Regions from separate parts of the Weizmannia sp. FSL K6-3076 genome, predicted to be linked through region 2. Evidence: a T-box and tRNA genes for the amino acid it is inferred to sense, from the RefSeq annotation. Region 2 holds a T-box; the other holds one or more tRNA genes.
The links. A T-box is a leader RNA that pairs with one kind of tRNA and senses whether it is charged. The one in region 2 lies ahead of trpS (tryptophan--tRNA ligase), so its partner is inferred to be a tRNA-Trp.
Positions count from the first base shown of each region.

Region 1 (7,564 bases), 1.5 Mb from region 2:
TGGCACAAACTGGCCGCCTTCATCTTGACAAGCACTTCTCCTTGTTGCGGTTCATCGAGTTCCAATGTTTCAATTTTAATCGGTTTGCTTGCTGCATATGGCATAGCAGCACCTGATTCCCGTAGTACAGCAGCTCTGATCTTCACTCTCACCCATCTCCTCTGAAATTCGTTATGTATCAGCGCACTTGAACGGTTTTCAAAGCCTACGAATATCACTTATATGCTTTGTTTTCGGCGAATTGGGATTGCTGAACAAATCTGGAACGCCCGGAACTAGCTGATATGCTTCATAGCCTTGATAAGTATAGTGATTTGTGTTTAGATTCGCTATTATTAAATTCTTTATTTTATTTTACGACTGAATAATGAAAAAAACAAATAAGCAGCCTTTAGTAAATGCAAACCGAAATTCATCCCTTTCCTTCTGCCCTTCACCGATTGAAGAGAGTGACTTCTGCCGGAAAATGAAAAAACGCTCCTTACTAGATTATAAGGAACGTTTTACCGAAAAACTGAAATGTGATCTTTTGATACCGGTGGTCGGGGTCGAACCGACACTCCCGAAGGAACACGATTTTGAGTCGTGCGCGTCTGCCAATTCCGCCACACCGGCATGATCCTATGAATCGCAAACAAAGCTGTTTGTTATGTCACTTTTATAATTATATCCAGATCGTAAAAAATGTCAATAACCATTTTGCGAAAAAGGGAAGCAAAACAGCTCCCCTATTCACGCATGATCTTCCTTCAGTTCACTTAGGATCTCATAAGACCGCAGCCGCTCTTCATGGTTGTAAATATGCGATACAAACATCAACTCATCGACCTGTGTATCATCCAAAAATTCTTCCATTTTCTCTTTGATTGTCTGTTTTGAACCGATAAAAGCATATTCAAGCTGACGCAATGCCGCTTCTTTTTCAAACGGAGTCCAAATCCCGTTCATGCTATCGACAGGCGGCTGCAGCGTCTGCGATTTTCCACGGATAACGCCGAGGAAAAACTGGTACAGGCTTGTTGCGATCCTTTCTGCTTCTGCATCTGTGTCAGCTGCTACGCCATTCACACACGCAATCACATATGGCTTTTGCAAATACTTGGACGGTTTGAAGTTCTCCCGATAAAGGTATAAAGCATCAAACAATTGCGCTGGTGCAAAATGGCTTGCAAACGAAAACGGCAGGCCGAGCCTGGCAGCAAGTGTGGCACTGTATGTACTTGACCCAAGAAGCCAAACCGGAACATCCACCCCTTCTGCCACGACGGCCCGTGCATACGTCCTGCGTTCTTTATCCGAGAGAAAATAGTTCATCAGTTCTTGGACATTATCCGGAAAATCCATTTCCCCGCCCCTTAAATTCCTTCTGAGCGCCGCAGCTGTCAATTGGTCTGTACCCGGCGCACGGCCAAGGCCGAGATCAATTCTGCCTGGATAGATGGAACCCAGTGTTCCAAACTGCTCAGCCACGACAAGCGGTGCATGATTTGGAAGCATCACACCGCCAGACCCGACACGGATGGTTTTCGTCCCTGCCGCTATATACCCGACTAAAACAGCCGTTGCAGAGCTGGCTACTCCCACCATATTATGGTGCTCCGCGAGCCAGTATCGTTTGTAGCCCCAATTTTCAACATGCTGTGCGAGGCTTAGGCTATTTTTAAACGAATCTGCCGGTGTCTTTCCAGATAAAACGGGGATCAAATCTAAAACCGAAAATGCAACGTCATTCAACTTTTTTTGACTACCCATTGTCCGCTTCCTTTCCTTCTACTCGTGAAGATAGATCTATTGTAAAATAACAGATTCCCAAAACAAAATGATTTGCCTAACCTGTCCGGTGTATCCCAATGATGAGAACGTTCGTTTACGACACTGATTTTAAGGGAAAATGCAATTAAAAAATCCTTATGAACGATCGGGGCGTGGATTTTCTTCCGATACAGGTTTTCTTTTTCCTATAGAAGCAGCAGAAAGAGCATTGGTATCCAAACTGCATGAAGTTGGCGAAGTGAAAAATAGAATGCTTGCTGAAGCAGTATAAACAGTTGGATTAAGCGTTGGAAAGCCCCGTAAAAGTGAGCATTCGAGAGAAAACTGAACGTCATTGAAGGAGGGGTTTAGCGATGCAAATTGGCATGGACTTATTAAAATTGATCATGGGCTTTCTTGCGCTCATTTTTTGTCTAAAATGTACTGGCGCCAAAAGCATTTCAAACCTTACGCCAATCGACTTCATCTGGAGCATTATGCTGTCTGAAATCGTCGGCAACGGCCTTTATGACCCAAGTGTAAAATGGTACTACATTCTTGCGATGCTTTCTGTTTGGGTCATCATTAAAATCATTTTTGACATCCTCATTTACCGCTATGATAAACTGGAAAAATTCCTTATCGGGGATAAAACGCTGATGATCGATAAGGGAAAAATTAACAAAGTCGTACTGAAAAAAAATAAAATTGATATGAACCAACTGACGGAGTTATTGAGAAAGCAAGGTGTATTTTCACTTGATGAAATTGACCAGGCTTATCTTGAAAAAGATGGGACGGTTACGGTGAAAAAAAGAAAAGACAACCCTAGTAAATAGTAGGCTGCCCAGCTCTTGTTCTCATTATAAATAGAAAATTTAAGATAGTATTTTCAAACATTTCTTATAAGATCAATTCCCTTTTTGTACAAGTTAAATTGCTGTAGATACCCACAAGTGTACGTTTTCAAGCAGCCACTTAAATTGGGCTCGGCTTCAATAATATAATTGCAATAAAAAAACGCTTCTCTTTATCTTGAGAAGCGTTCCGTTTGGCATCAGCTTTCAATGTGATGCTGTTATACCGGTGGTCGGGGTCGAACCGACACTCCCGAAGGAACACGATTTTGAGTCGTGCGCGTCTGCCAATTCCGCCACACCGGCACAATATGATGGAGGCGGCAACCGGAATCGAACCGGTGATAAAGGTTTTGCAGACCTCTGCCTTACCTCTTGGCTATGCCGCCATCAATGGAGCGGAAGACGGGATTCGAACCCGCGACCCCCACCTTGGCAAGGTGATGTTCTACCACTGAACTACTTCCGCATACTGGGCCAGCTGGATTCGAACCAGCGCATGACGGAGTCAAAGTCCGTTGCCTTACCGCTTGGCTATGGCCCAATAAATATGGGGCGGATGGTGGGAATCGAACCCACGAATGCCGGAGCCACAATCCGGTGCGTTAACCACTTCGCCACAACCGCCATCATAATGGCAGGGGCAGTAGGAATCGAACCCACACTGGAGGTTTTGGAGACCTCTGTTCTACCTTTAAACTATGCCCCTTTAAAAAATGGAGGGGGACGGATTCGAACCGCCGAACCCTGAGGGAGCGGATTTACAGTCCGCCGCGTTTAGCCACTTCGCTACCCCTCCATATTGCGTGGTGCCGGCCAGAGGACTTGAACCCCCAACCTACTGATTACAAGTCAGTTGCTCTACCAATTGAGCTAGACCGGCCAAATGGTGGCTCGGGACGGAATCGAACCGCCGACACAAGGATTTTCAGTCCTTTGCTCTACCGACTGAGCTACCGAGCCACAATTATGTAAAATGTAGATGGCGGTCCCGACGGGAATCGAACCCGCGATCTCCTGCGTGACAGGCAGGCGTGATAACCGCTACACTACGGGACCTTTATATGTAAATTGCGGGGGCAGGATTTGAACCTGCGACCTTCGGGTTATGAGCCCGACGAGCTACCAGACTGCTCCACCCCGCGATGATAAAATGGTGGAGGATGACGGGATCGAACCGCCGACCCTCTGCTTGTAAGGCAGACGCTCTCCCAGCTGAGCTAATCCTCCAAATATGTAAATGGTGACCCGTACGGGATTCGAACCCGTGTTACCGCCGTGAAAGGGCGGTGTCTTAACCGCTTGACCAACGGGCCATATGGATCATGACGGAGAGCAAGGGATTCGAACCCTTGAGACAGCTTTTAGCCGCCTACACGATTTCCAATCGTGCTCCTTCGGCCTCTCGGACAGCTCTCCATAATGGCTCCGCAGGTAGGATTCGAACCTACGACCGATCGGTTAACAGCCGATTGCTCTACCACTGAGCTACTGCGGAATACAAGCCCGGCAACGTCCTACTCTCGCAGGGGGAAACCCCCAACTACCATCGGCGCTGGAAAGCTTAACTTCCGTGTTCGGGATGGGAACGGGTGTGACCTTTCCGCCATCGCCACCGGACCTCAATGACAAAAATCATTATAACAAAGTTTTCGTTTCTTATCAACAGGAATTATGTGATTCCCTGAAAACCGGATGGGAGAAAAAACTGTAAACGGAGAATGCATTTCTGCTACTAACTTTGAGAATTGTCTAGCTCCAGCGCCTATCGGCTAGCGTATTTCTACGCTTTCTCCCTACGATAAGTCAACATCGGCTCGATACCTCGCCGTGTTTCCTTTATCTCAGTCGAAAGCTCCGAAATCCGTACGCCGATGAGCGAGCGCCCTTCACTTTTCTATTTGGTTAAGTCCTCGATCGATTAGTATCCGTCAGCTCCACGCGTCGCCGCGCTTCCACCCCGGACCTATCAACCTGATCATCTTTCAGGGATCTTACCAGTATAAACTGTGGGAAATCTCATCTTGAGGGGGGCTTCATGCTTAGATGCTTTCAGCACTTATCCCTTCCGCACATAGCTACCCAGCGATGCCTTTGGCAAGACAACTGGTACACCAGCGGTGCGTCCATCCCGGTCCTCTCGTACTAAGGACAGCTCCTCTCAAATTTCCTGCGCCCGCGACGGATAGGGACCGAACTGTCTCACGACGTTCTGAACCCAGCTCGCGTACCGCTTTAATGGGCGAACAGCCCAACCCTTGGGACCGACTACAGCCCCAGGATGCGATGAGCCGACATCGAGGTGCCAAACCTCCCCGTCGATGTGGACTCTTGGGGGAGATCAGCCTGTTATCCCCAGGGTAGCTTTTATCCGTTGAGCGATGGCCCTTCCATGCGGAACCACCGGATCACTAAGCCCGACTTTCGTCCCTGCCCGACTTGTAAGTCTCGCAGTCAAGCTCCCTTATGCCTTTACACTCTGCGAATGATTTCCAACCATTCTGAGGGAACCTTTGGGCGCCTCCGTTACCTTTTAGGAGGCGACCGCCCCAGTCAAACTGCCTGCCTGACACTGTCTCCCACCCCGGTAAGGGGTGCGGGTTAGAATTTCAATACAGCCAGGGTAGTATCCCACCGATGCCTCCGCCGAAGCTGGCGCTCCGGTTTCCAAGGCTCCTACCTATCCTGTACAAGCTGTACCAAAATTCAATATCAGGCTGCAGTAAAGCTCCATGGGGTCTTTCCGTCCTGTCGCGGGTAACCTGCATCTTCACAGGTACTATAATTTCACCGAGTCTCTCGTTGAGACAGTGCCCAGATCGTTACACCTTTCGTGCGGGTCAGAACTTACCTGACAAGGAATTTCGCTACCTTAGGACCGTTATAGTTACGGCCGCCGTTTACTGGGGCTTCAGTTCAGAGCTTCGCCTTACGGCTAACCCCTCTCCTTAACCTTCCAGCACCGGGCAGGTGTCAGCCCCTATACTTCGCCTTGCGGCTTCGCAGAGACCTGTGTTTTTGCTAAACAGTCGCCTGGGCCTATTCACTGCGGCTTCCCGGGGCATACACCCCAAAAAGCACCCCTTCTCCCGAAGTTACGGGGTCATTTTGCCGAGTTCCTTAACGAGAGTTCTCTCGCTCACCTTAGGATTCTCTCCTCGCCTACCTGTGTCGGTTTGCGGTACGGGCGCCTTTCACCTCACTAGAGGCTTTTCTTGGCAGTGTGGAATCAGGAACTTCGGTACTAAAATTTCCCTCGCCATCACAGCTCCGCCTTGGCGCGAAGGATTTGCCTCCGCACCGGCCTAACTGCTTGGACGCGATCAACCAGTGTCGCGCTTGCCCTATCCTCCTGCGTCCCCCCATCGTTCAAACGGTGAAGAGGCGGTACAGGAATATCAACCTGTTGTCCATCGCCTACGCCTTTCGGCCTCGGCTTAGGCCCCGACTAACCCTGAGCGGACGAGCCTTCCTCAGGAAACCTTAGGCATTCGGTGGAAGGGATTCTCACCCTTCTTTCGCTACTCATACCGGCATTCTCACTTCTAAGCGCTCCACCGGTCCTTCCGGTCCGGCTTCAACGCCCTTAGAACGCTCTCCTACCACGGACACCATACGGTGTCCATCCGCAGCTTCGGTGATACGTTTAGCCCCGGTACATTTTCGGCGCAGCGTCACTCGACCAGTGAGCTATTACGCACTCTTTGAATGATGGCTGCTTCTAAGCCAACATCCTGGTTGTCTAAGCAACGCCACATCCTTTTCCACTTAACGTATACTTTGGGACCTTAGCTGGCGGTCTGGGCTGTTTCCCTTTCGACCATGGATCTTATCACTCACAGTCTGACTCCCAAGCATAAGTTTTTGGCATTCGGAGTTTGTCTGAATTCGGTAACCCGATGAGGGCCCCTCGTCCAAACAGTGCTCTACCTCCAAAACTCTTCGCTTGAGGCTAGCCCTAAAGCTATTTCGGAGAGAACCAGCTATCTCCAAGTTCGATTGGAATTTCTCCGCTACCCACACCTCATCCCCGCACTTTTCAACGTGCGTGGGTTCGGGCCTCCAGCAAGTGTTACCTTGCCTTCACCCTGGACATGGGTAGATCACCTGGTTTCGGGTCTGCGGCCTCATACTCTTTCGCCCTGTTCAGACTCGCTTTCGCTGCGGCTCCGCTTCTTCAGCTTAACCTTGCATGAGACCGTAACTCGCCGGTTCATTCTACAAAAGGCACGCCATCACCCGTTAACGGGCTCTGACTACTTGTAGGCACACGGTTTCAGGATCTCTTTCACTCCCCTCCCGGGGTGCTTTTCACCTTTCCCTCACGGTACTGGTTCACTATCGGTCACTAGGGAGTATTTAGCCTTGGGAGATGGTCCTCCCGGATTCCGGCGGGATTCCTCGTGTCCCGCCGTACTCAGGATCCACTCGGGAGAGAACGAAGTGTCAGTTACAGGGCTTTTACCTTCTCCGGCAGGCCTTTCCAGGCCGCTTCACTTAACCTGTTCTTTTGTAACTCCCATATGAGTGTCCTACAACCCCGGAAGGCAAGCCTTCCGGTTTGGGCTGTTTCCTGTTCGCTCGCCGCTACTTGGGAAATCGCAATTGCTTTCTCTTCCTCCGGGTACTGAGATGTTTCAGTTCCCCGGGTGTGCCCTTCCTGCCCTATGGATTCAGGCAGGAATCCTGTCCAATTAAAGACAGGGGGTTTCCCCATTCGGAAATCTCCGGATCAACGCTTACGTACAGCTCCCCGGAGCATATCGGTGTTTGTACCGTCCTTCATCGGCTCCTAGTGCCAAGGCATCCACCGTGCGCCCTTTCTAACTTAACCATAAAAGGTTTAAATCCAAAAATAAGCGATTCTCGGTTTACTTGGTTTGTTTCTCCTATCCGGTTTTCAAAGAACACATACTGAAGGATTGAACCTTCAAAACTGAACAAAACGGAAACGT
Region 1 covers NZ_JBBOWU010000001.1:2,547,265-2,554,828, forward strand. Annotated here, with positions in the region: gene NSS95_RS12200 (zinc-dependent alcohol dehydrogenase family protein) at 1-146, opposite strand, end outside; tRNA gene NSS95_RS12205 (tRNA-Leu) at 534-615, opposite strand; gene NSS95_RS12210 (LLM class flavin-dependent oxidoreductase) at 733-1,752, opposite strand; gene NSS95_RS12215 (hypothetical protein) at 1,892-2,044, shown strand; gene NSS95_RS12220 (DUF421 domain-containing protein) at 2,127-2,591, shown strand; tRNA gene NSS95_RS12225 (tRNA-Leu) at 2,834-2,915, opposite strand; tRNA gene NSS95_RS12230 (tRNA-Cys) at 2,925-2,998, opposite strand; tRNA gene NSS95_RS12235 (tRNA-Gly) at 3,004-3,078, opposite strand; tRNA gene NSS95_RS12240 (tRNA-Gln) at 3,082-3,153, opposite strand; tRNA gene NSS95_RS12245 (tRNA-His) at 3,161-3,236, opposite strand; tRNA gene NSS95_RS12250 (tRNA-Trp) at 3,245-3,318, opposite strand; tRNA gene NSS95_RS12255 (tRNA-Tyr) at 3,327-3,408, opposite strand; tRNA gene NSS95_RS12260 (tRNA-Thr) at 3,417-3,492, opposite strand; tRNA gene NSS95_RS12265 (tRNA-Phe) at 3,497-3,572, opposite strand; tRNA gene NSS95_RS12270 (tRNA-Asp) at 3,593-3,668, opposite strand; tRNA gene NSS95_RS12275 (tRNA-Met) at 3,681-3,754, opposite strand; tRNA gene NSS95_RS12280 (tRNA-Val) at 3,764-3,839, opposite strand; tRNA gene NSS95_RS12285 (tRNA-Glu) at 3,851-3,925, opposite strand; tRNA gene NSS95_RS12290 (tRNA-Ser) at 3,939-4,028, opposite strand; tRNA gene NSS95_RS12295 (tRNA-Asn) at 4,033-4,107, opposite strand; rRNA gene rrf (5S ribosomal RNA) at 4,114-4,229, opposite strand; rRNA gene NSS95_RS12305 (23S ribosomal RNA) at 4,511-7,443, opposite strand.
Region 1: it encodes a tRNA-Trp, which carries the amino acid that the T-box ahead of trpS (tryptophan--tRNA ligase) is inferred to sense. The anticodon was not compared.

Region 2 (7,564 bases):
AATGGTGAACATGGTATTGATAATAATCACCCCGGTCAAATTCGGGAGCAGATGTTTAAATAAAATCCGCATGTTCGAAGCGCCAAGTGTTTTTGCCGCCAATACATACTCCATATTTTTCAGCTTTAACACCTGGCCGCGAACAACCCGTGCCATATTCAGCCAGCCGGTGATTACCATCGCAATCGTGATCGAAAAGATTCCCGGTTTAAAGATCAAAAGCATTAAAATCACGACAATCAAGTTCGGAATACCGGACAAAATTTCAATAATCCGCTGCATCACGTTATCGACCTGCCCGCCTTTGTATCCGGATATGAGGCCGTAAGAAACGCCGATGAGCATATCGATCAACGCCGCAAGGAAGGCAATATATAAGGAAATTCTCGTTCCTTGCCATGCCCTTGCAAACAAGTCGCGGCCGAGGGCATCCGTGCCGAACCAGTAATACGTATGAATATGGTTTTGTTCATACATGTTCACTTTTTGCCCGCCAACCGTCTGGGACCCATCAAAAATGCCGAGCTTTTCAATCACAGGAATTCTTGGCGGCAAATTCGCCCTGGAAGTATCTTGTGCGTACGGACCCGATTTGGAAAGATGCGGCCCAATAATCGCCATCAAAATTAAAATCACAATCACAAACAGACTGGCAACCGCGCCTTTGTTTTTGCGGATCCGCATCCATGCATCCTGCATAAAGGACAGTTGCGGTTTGGCGATCAACTCACTTTGTTCGCGATCCGGGGCTGCGGGTTCAAATAATTCTTTCGGCAATGTCTCTACGTTGTTGTTCATGATTTATTCCCCCCGGCCAATCGAATTCTCGGGTCAATGACACCGTATAAAATGTCGACAACTAATGTAATCAAAACTAACAGGAATGAGAAAAAGAGGGTTGTCCCCATAATAATCGGGTAATCATTCATTTGAATGGATTTAACAAATTGTTCGCCAATCCCGGGAACAGCAAAAATTTGTTCCACAACCATCGATCCGGTCATCAAGTTAACGGCAAGCGGCCCAAGCACCGTAATAAGCGGAATCAGCGCGTTCCGGATCGCGTGCTTAAAGGCGATTTGCCCGTAAGAATTCCCTTTTGCTCTCGCCAGCGTAATGTAATCGGAACCGAACACTTCAATCAGCTCCGTTCTCATAAACCGTGCAGCTGTTGCAACCGGAAAAATAGCGAGCGCAATCGTGGGCAATATGGAAGAGGCGAACCCATCCCAAGCTGCAACCGGCAGCCATTGCAGTTTCGCGCCTATCGCATATTGCAGGACTGCGGCAAATACAAACGAGGGAATGGATATACCGAGGACCGAAAGAAATGTGCTTCCGTAGTCAATCCATGTGTTTTGAAACATTGCCGCCAGTACGCCTAGTAATATGCCAATTAACGTGCCGACAATCATGGCCTGAAGCCCCAACTGCAAGGACGGACCCATCCTTTCCACAATCAGCTGCGTAACCGGCTGGTTGTCAAACTGGAAAGAAACGCCGAGATCCCCTTTCAGCAAATTCACCATATAATTTTTATACTGGACAGGCAAAGATTCATTCAGCCCGTATTTCTGGTTCAGGATATGAACCTGTTCCGGTGATAATTTTTGCTGGTTCCGGAACGGGGTCCCCGGCAAAAATTTCATCAGGAAAAACGTAAAAGAAGCAATAATTAATAAGGTAATGCACAAATAAATAATCCTTTGCACAATGTACTTCGTCACACGTGACACCTCCCAAAGAAAAGGAATGTTTAAATTTTTCACATAAAAATCCTCTTAACGGTGAAAAGAGAGTATTTCGGAAAGAAAATACTCTCTTTTACCTTTTTAATTGAGGTCATGCAGTTTTCTTACTTTTGCACATATGCATCTTTAAACGTGTAATCCGGCCCGAATGTATGGTACTCGATCCCTTTTACATACGGTTTAACAAGGCGTAATGTAGCACGTTGATAAATCGGGCCGATCGCCGCATCGTCCATCAGGATTTTTTCAGCTTGCAGCATGATTTGCCAACGTTTTTCCGGATCATTGCCGTATTTGTTCTTCGCTTCATCAATCAGCTTATCGTATTCTTTATTCGAATAGCCGGATTTGTTGTTATCGCCGTTTGTTACAAACAAGTCGAGGAAGGTCATCGGGTCTTTGTAGTCAGGACTCCAACCGGCAACCTGGATGTCATAATCTTGGTTTGTATCCAATTGCAAACGGTTTTTGAATGGTACGTTTTTCAGTTTGATCGTTAACCCAGGAAGATTCTTTTCCAATTGGTTTTGGAAGAATTCGCCTGTTGTTTTTGCGTTATCTGTATCATCACCGAGAATTTCAAGCGTTAAGTTCTTCTTGCCGAGTTCTTTCAACCCTTTTTCCCAATATTTTTTTGCTTCTGTCGGGTTATACTGGAGGTAAGAACCCGATTCCGTACGGAAATCTTTGCCGTTTTTCGGATCTTTTGTAAAGTCTTTCGGCACGAGCCCGTTTGCCGGAATCGAACCGTTAGACAAGACCGTGTCGACATACGATTTTTTATCATAAGCCATCGCCAGTGCCATCCGGATGTTTTTGTTTGCTAAAGCGGTTTTCTTTCCGTTTCTAACTTCATTGTATTTGAAGTAGAAAACGCTTGACTCCGGATTTGTCACAGCTTCTTTGTTATTTTTATATTGTTTCGCATATTCGGCGCTCAAAACAGTCCGGTCGATTTTGCCCGTATTGTACAAGTTGACGCCTGTGCTTGGCGATTTTACAACCTGAACATTGATTTGGCTCAGTTTCACATGTTTCTTGTCATAGTAATTCGGGTTTTTCACGTATTTCCATGTCAAGCCTGTGCCGTTCCAGTCTTTTAATACGAACGGGCCGTTGAACAGCATATTGTCGCTGTTTGTCCCGAATTTGCTGCCTTTTGACTCAACAAATTTTTGGTTGAGCGGCAAATATGTGCCGAAAGCCAGCAATGATTTTAAGTAAGGAACCGGTTTTTCAAGCTGGACTTGCAATGTATGATCGTCAATCGCTTTTACCCCTAAAGTGCTTAGATCTTTTTTGCCAGCATTGATATCCGAAGCGTTTTTAACGACACCAAAGAACATATAAGCATATTGCGACCCTGTCTTCGGATTCACAGCCCTTTGCCAAGAGTAAACAAAGTCTTTTGCTGTAACCGGATCACCGTTTGACCATTTTGCGTCTTTACGGAGCTTAAATGTATACGTTTTGCCGTCTTTGCTGACTGTCGGTTCTTCTTTCGCAATCCCGAGTTTCAGCTCATCATTTTTCCCAACGACATAAAGGCCTTCCATTGTATTACCGAAAACGGTAAAGCTTGCCGCATCCGTTGCAAGTGTCGGATCCCCTGTCGGAAGTTCAGCCGTTTCATCCATATTCAGCACTTGCTTGGTTTTGGATGAACCGCTGCTTGAACCTGAGCTGCTGTTTTTGCTTCCGCCGCCGCATGCGCCGAGGACGAGCGACAGGGCAAAAGCCAGCGTCATAAACACATAAAATTTTGACTTCTTCATCAGCTAACCACCCTTTTTTTATTTTTCTGAAAAGCTAGTGACTTTTCGAATTTAATTATACTAACATTTCACTTTCTTGTACATGTTTTTTTAATCTTTTTTAATTACGTAAAAGGAGTAATAAACCAAAAAGATATTGTCATCTCAATATTGTAACCCCTTACAAATGGTTAAAAAAATTATAAATAAAACTATTAAAATAAATAAACTTTGGTAGGTTTTTTAACAATGTTTTTTGTTTGAAAGCGTTAACAAACGCTTAACTTCCGCGTTCCGTTGTATTTATAATTTTTTCATTAATTTTAATAAATTTAATTTAACTTTAATTTAGGTTTAGATTTTCCGCTATTTCATCTTTTCTTTTGTTCCTGTATAATGAATGAAAATCATTTTGTAGGTGAGCGTATGTTCAAAAAGCTTGTCTGCTGGTTGCTGGCCTCCCAGTTGCTTGTTTTGTTTTTTTCTTTTTTGGTGTATAAGCGGATCGATTTGCTTAGCTATATTAATACTTCATTTACGATCGGGGCACTGTTGATTCTTTTTGCCGCATCGGTTTTCATGGCGCGGACCGGTTTTTTTGACGCGTTTGTTTACGGTTTTCAAAGAATGTCTTCTAAATTTAACGAGGAGGACGTCCGCCCGCTGTCGAAGCTGGTTACCTTGCGTGTTTCCATGCCTTTTCTTACCGGGGTGTCCATGATGGTGCTGATGGCCATCGCCCTTTTTCTGCAAAGTTCGTCATAAAATGCTGGCCGTTTAAAACGATCAGGCAAAGACGGAATCCTACATAAAATGGGCCTTGGCGGACAGCGGTTTTTGACATTTTTCCATCTTTTCATTATAATGATACTGGTATATAGAAGCGATGAAAAAGAAGAGTACATCTGTTTATGGCTTTTCAGAGAGTTTGTGGCTGGTGGAAACAAACATGCCTGCAGGTGGAATGGGCTTTCGAGCTCCGGAGATGAACGGGCGGCCGCCTCATTAGTTTCCGGCGTACGCCTTGCGTTAACCAGGCTCCAATTGGCATTGGAACTAAGCGGCCCGTATTGCCGGGCACTTAGGGTGGCACCGCGGATTTATCCCATTCGTCCCTAATTTTGGTTGAATGGGTTTTTTATTTTTCTGGAAAAATATCCATGCTTTAGGAGGAAGAAAAAATGAGGACGATTTTTTCAGCTATTCAGCCGAGTGGAACGATCCACATCGGGAACTATCTTGGGTCAATGAAGCAGTTTGTGGAATTGCAGAACAGCTTTAATTGCTATTTTTGCATTGCTGACGAGCACGCCATTACCGTCCCGCAAGACCGCCTTGAACTCCGCAAAAACATCAGGAGCCTTGCCGCTTTTTATCTGGCAGTCGGCATTGACCCGAACAAAGCGACGCTCTTTATCCAGTCGGAAGTGCCGGCGCACGCCCAGGCCGCATGGATGCTGCAATGCGTTGCCTATGTCGGCGAGTTGGAAAGGATGACGCAGTTTAAAGACAAATCTGCAGGGAAAGAAAGCGTATCGGCCGGGCTTCTCACATACCCGCCGCTCATGGCCGCTGATATTCTACTGTATAGCACGGATCTTGTGCCGGTCGGTGAGGACCAGAAACAGCATCTCGAGCTGACAAGGGATTTGGCGGAAAGGTTCAATAAACGTTACCTCGAAATTTTTACGCTGCCGGATATTAAGCTTTCCAATTCCGGAGCAAGGATTATGTCGCTGCAGGACCCGATGAAAAAAATGAGCAAATCCGATCCGAATAAAAAAGCATTTATCTCGCTGCTTGATGACCCGAAACTGGTCGACAAAAAGATTAAAAGCGCGGTTACAGACTCAGAAGGCGTGGTCAAATACGACAAAGAGCGGAAACCGGGCATTTCCAATTTGCTCGACATCTATTCCAACTTCAGCAGCTTGACCATTGAAGAGCTGGAACGGAAATATGACGGCGTCGGCTATGGCGCGTTTAAAGCGGATCTCGTTGATGTAGTGAATGAAGGGCTGGCCCCGATCCAAAAACGGTATTATAAACTGATTGAATCGGAGGAACTGGACCGGATTTTAGATGAAGGCGCGGAAAAAGCCAGTATTGTAGCCGGAAATATGCTGAGAAAAATGGAAAATGCGATGGGATTGGGCAGAAAAAAACGCCATTAAGAAAAAAACGAGTTGCGGAGGTTTCGCAACTCGTTTTTACATCAGTTCGCTTTTTTCATTGTGTTCCAGTTCCCATAGTTTTTCAAAAAAAGGCTGCCCTTTGATCATATTTTCGCACAACTGTTCATGCTTTTTGGACCAGCCTGTTTTTGTTTCTGCATAAAGCCGCTCCCACGCATCTTCAAAAGGCATAAACTGGATGTGTTCATACTGCTCCGGGCACCACTCTGTATACCAGTACCGCACTTCCGCCGTATTTTTCGAGGAATAGAGCTGGTCGAGCGCCATAAATAACAGCTGCTTTAATTGTCGTTCCCTTCTTGTCAGCCCCTGCATGCACTCCGGCGACGGGGATAAAATATGATGTTCTTTCGGATTGCTGCGGTTTTCAAACGGATAGGACACCGGTTCATGCCCTTCGATCATTTCATAGACAAGCTGTTCCTGCCTCGGAATCAGCCGGCTTTTGCGGATCGGTAGCGTATAGCCGATCGTATCCACCGCCAAAATCCCTTTTCCATCCGTCACGACAAAACAATATTCCAGCTGGATTCGTTCATGGTTTTTGCGCAAAACCGCCTTCTGGAAAACATCATTCAGCAAAGTTTGCGGCAGTTCAGCCAAATCGTTTTCAATGTACTCGTATAAAAGCGTGTCCACAAATAAAAGCGGCACCTGGTCCAGCAGTTCAATCACATCGTCCCTCCGCCACTCATGGAATGGGCAGACATTATAACTGTTTTCCTCCCCCTCGAACCAGTTGACCCATATATCGTGAAGATACAGCATGGATAACCCCCCGTATACTCTGTTTGTCATTCAGTATAGGCAGGGGGCAGTTAAATTATTCCTTCTTTTCCGGATTCCGCTGTGTAGAAAATAAAGATTGCACTTCGCTTGTAAAAAGAAGAACCCCAATCCCACCGCGTCGAAAAGGAAGAAGGCCTGCTTTAAAAGACGCTTCGTTTTCCCACCCCCGGCGAGTCGGAAAGGATAAAGGCTCTGCTTTAAAAAGACGCTCTGCTCTCCCAATCTCGGTGAGTCGCAAAGGATAAAGGCTCTGCTTTAAAAAGACGCTCTGCTCTCCCTCCCCCGGTGAGTCGGAAAGGATAAAGGCTCTGCTTTAAAAAGATACCCTGCTCTCCCAATCTCAGTGAGTCGCAAAGGATAAAGGCTCTGCTTTAAAAAGACGCTCTGCTCTCCCGATCCCGACAAGCCGGAAAGGGAAAAGGCCCTGCCAAAGACAGGGCCTTTATGGATTATTCCTGGGAATCCGCTTTTTCGGATGTGACACTTACCTTATACCAGTCTGTAGTCGGATATACAGCCAAATTTTTCACGCGGTTGTTTACTGCATACAATTGATAACGGTAAACGGTCGGGATGACTGCCGCTTCTTCTTTCATATACTCCTGCCATTCATTGTAAACCTTTTTGCGGTATGCTGTGTCAAAGGCTTGGGGAGAATGCCCTTTTTCCAACAGTTCATCATTTTTCTTGCTGACAAAGCGGGTGTAGTTAAACATAACGTTCCGTCCGTATAAGCCGTACGGGTCCACATCGGTACCGGTTCCCCAAGCGCCCGAATAGATATCCACTTTCGGGTCATCCTTTTCCACCATATCATAGAAAGAGTTGAACTCGGCAAGTCGACCGTTAACAAGTTTGACATTTAAGCCGACATCTTTCCAGCATTGTATATAGAATTTTGCCAGCGGCTCGGCCGTATCCCCGCCGCTCATGGAAAGGAAATTAATGACGAATTTTTTGCCGTTCGGATCTTCACGGTATCCGTCTTTGTCGACATCTTTATAACCGGCTTCATCAAGCAGTTTCTTTGCTTTTTTCGGATCATACGTGTACCCTTTTGCGGACTTGTCATGCC
Region 2 covers NZ_JBBOWU010000001.1:1,002,588-1,010,151, reverse strand. Annotated here, with positions in the region: gene opp3C (oligopeptide ABC transporter permease) at 1-798, opposite strand, end outside; gene opp3b (oligopeptide ABC transporter permease) at 795-1,727, opposite strand; gene NSS95_RS04490 (peptide ABC transporter substrate-binding protein) at 1,856-3,526, opposite strand; gene NSS95_RS04485 (DUF3899 domain-containing protein) at 3,932-4,270, shown strand; T-box leader at 4,383-4,625, shown strand; gene trpS (tryptophan--tRNA ligase) at 4,687-5,679, shown strand; gene NSS95_RS04475 (YjbA family protein) at 5,716-6,468, opposite strand; gene opp4A (oligopeptide ABC transporter substrate-binding protein) at 6,939-7,564, opposite strand, start outside.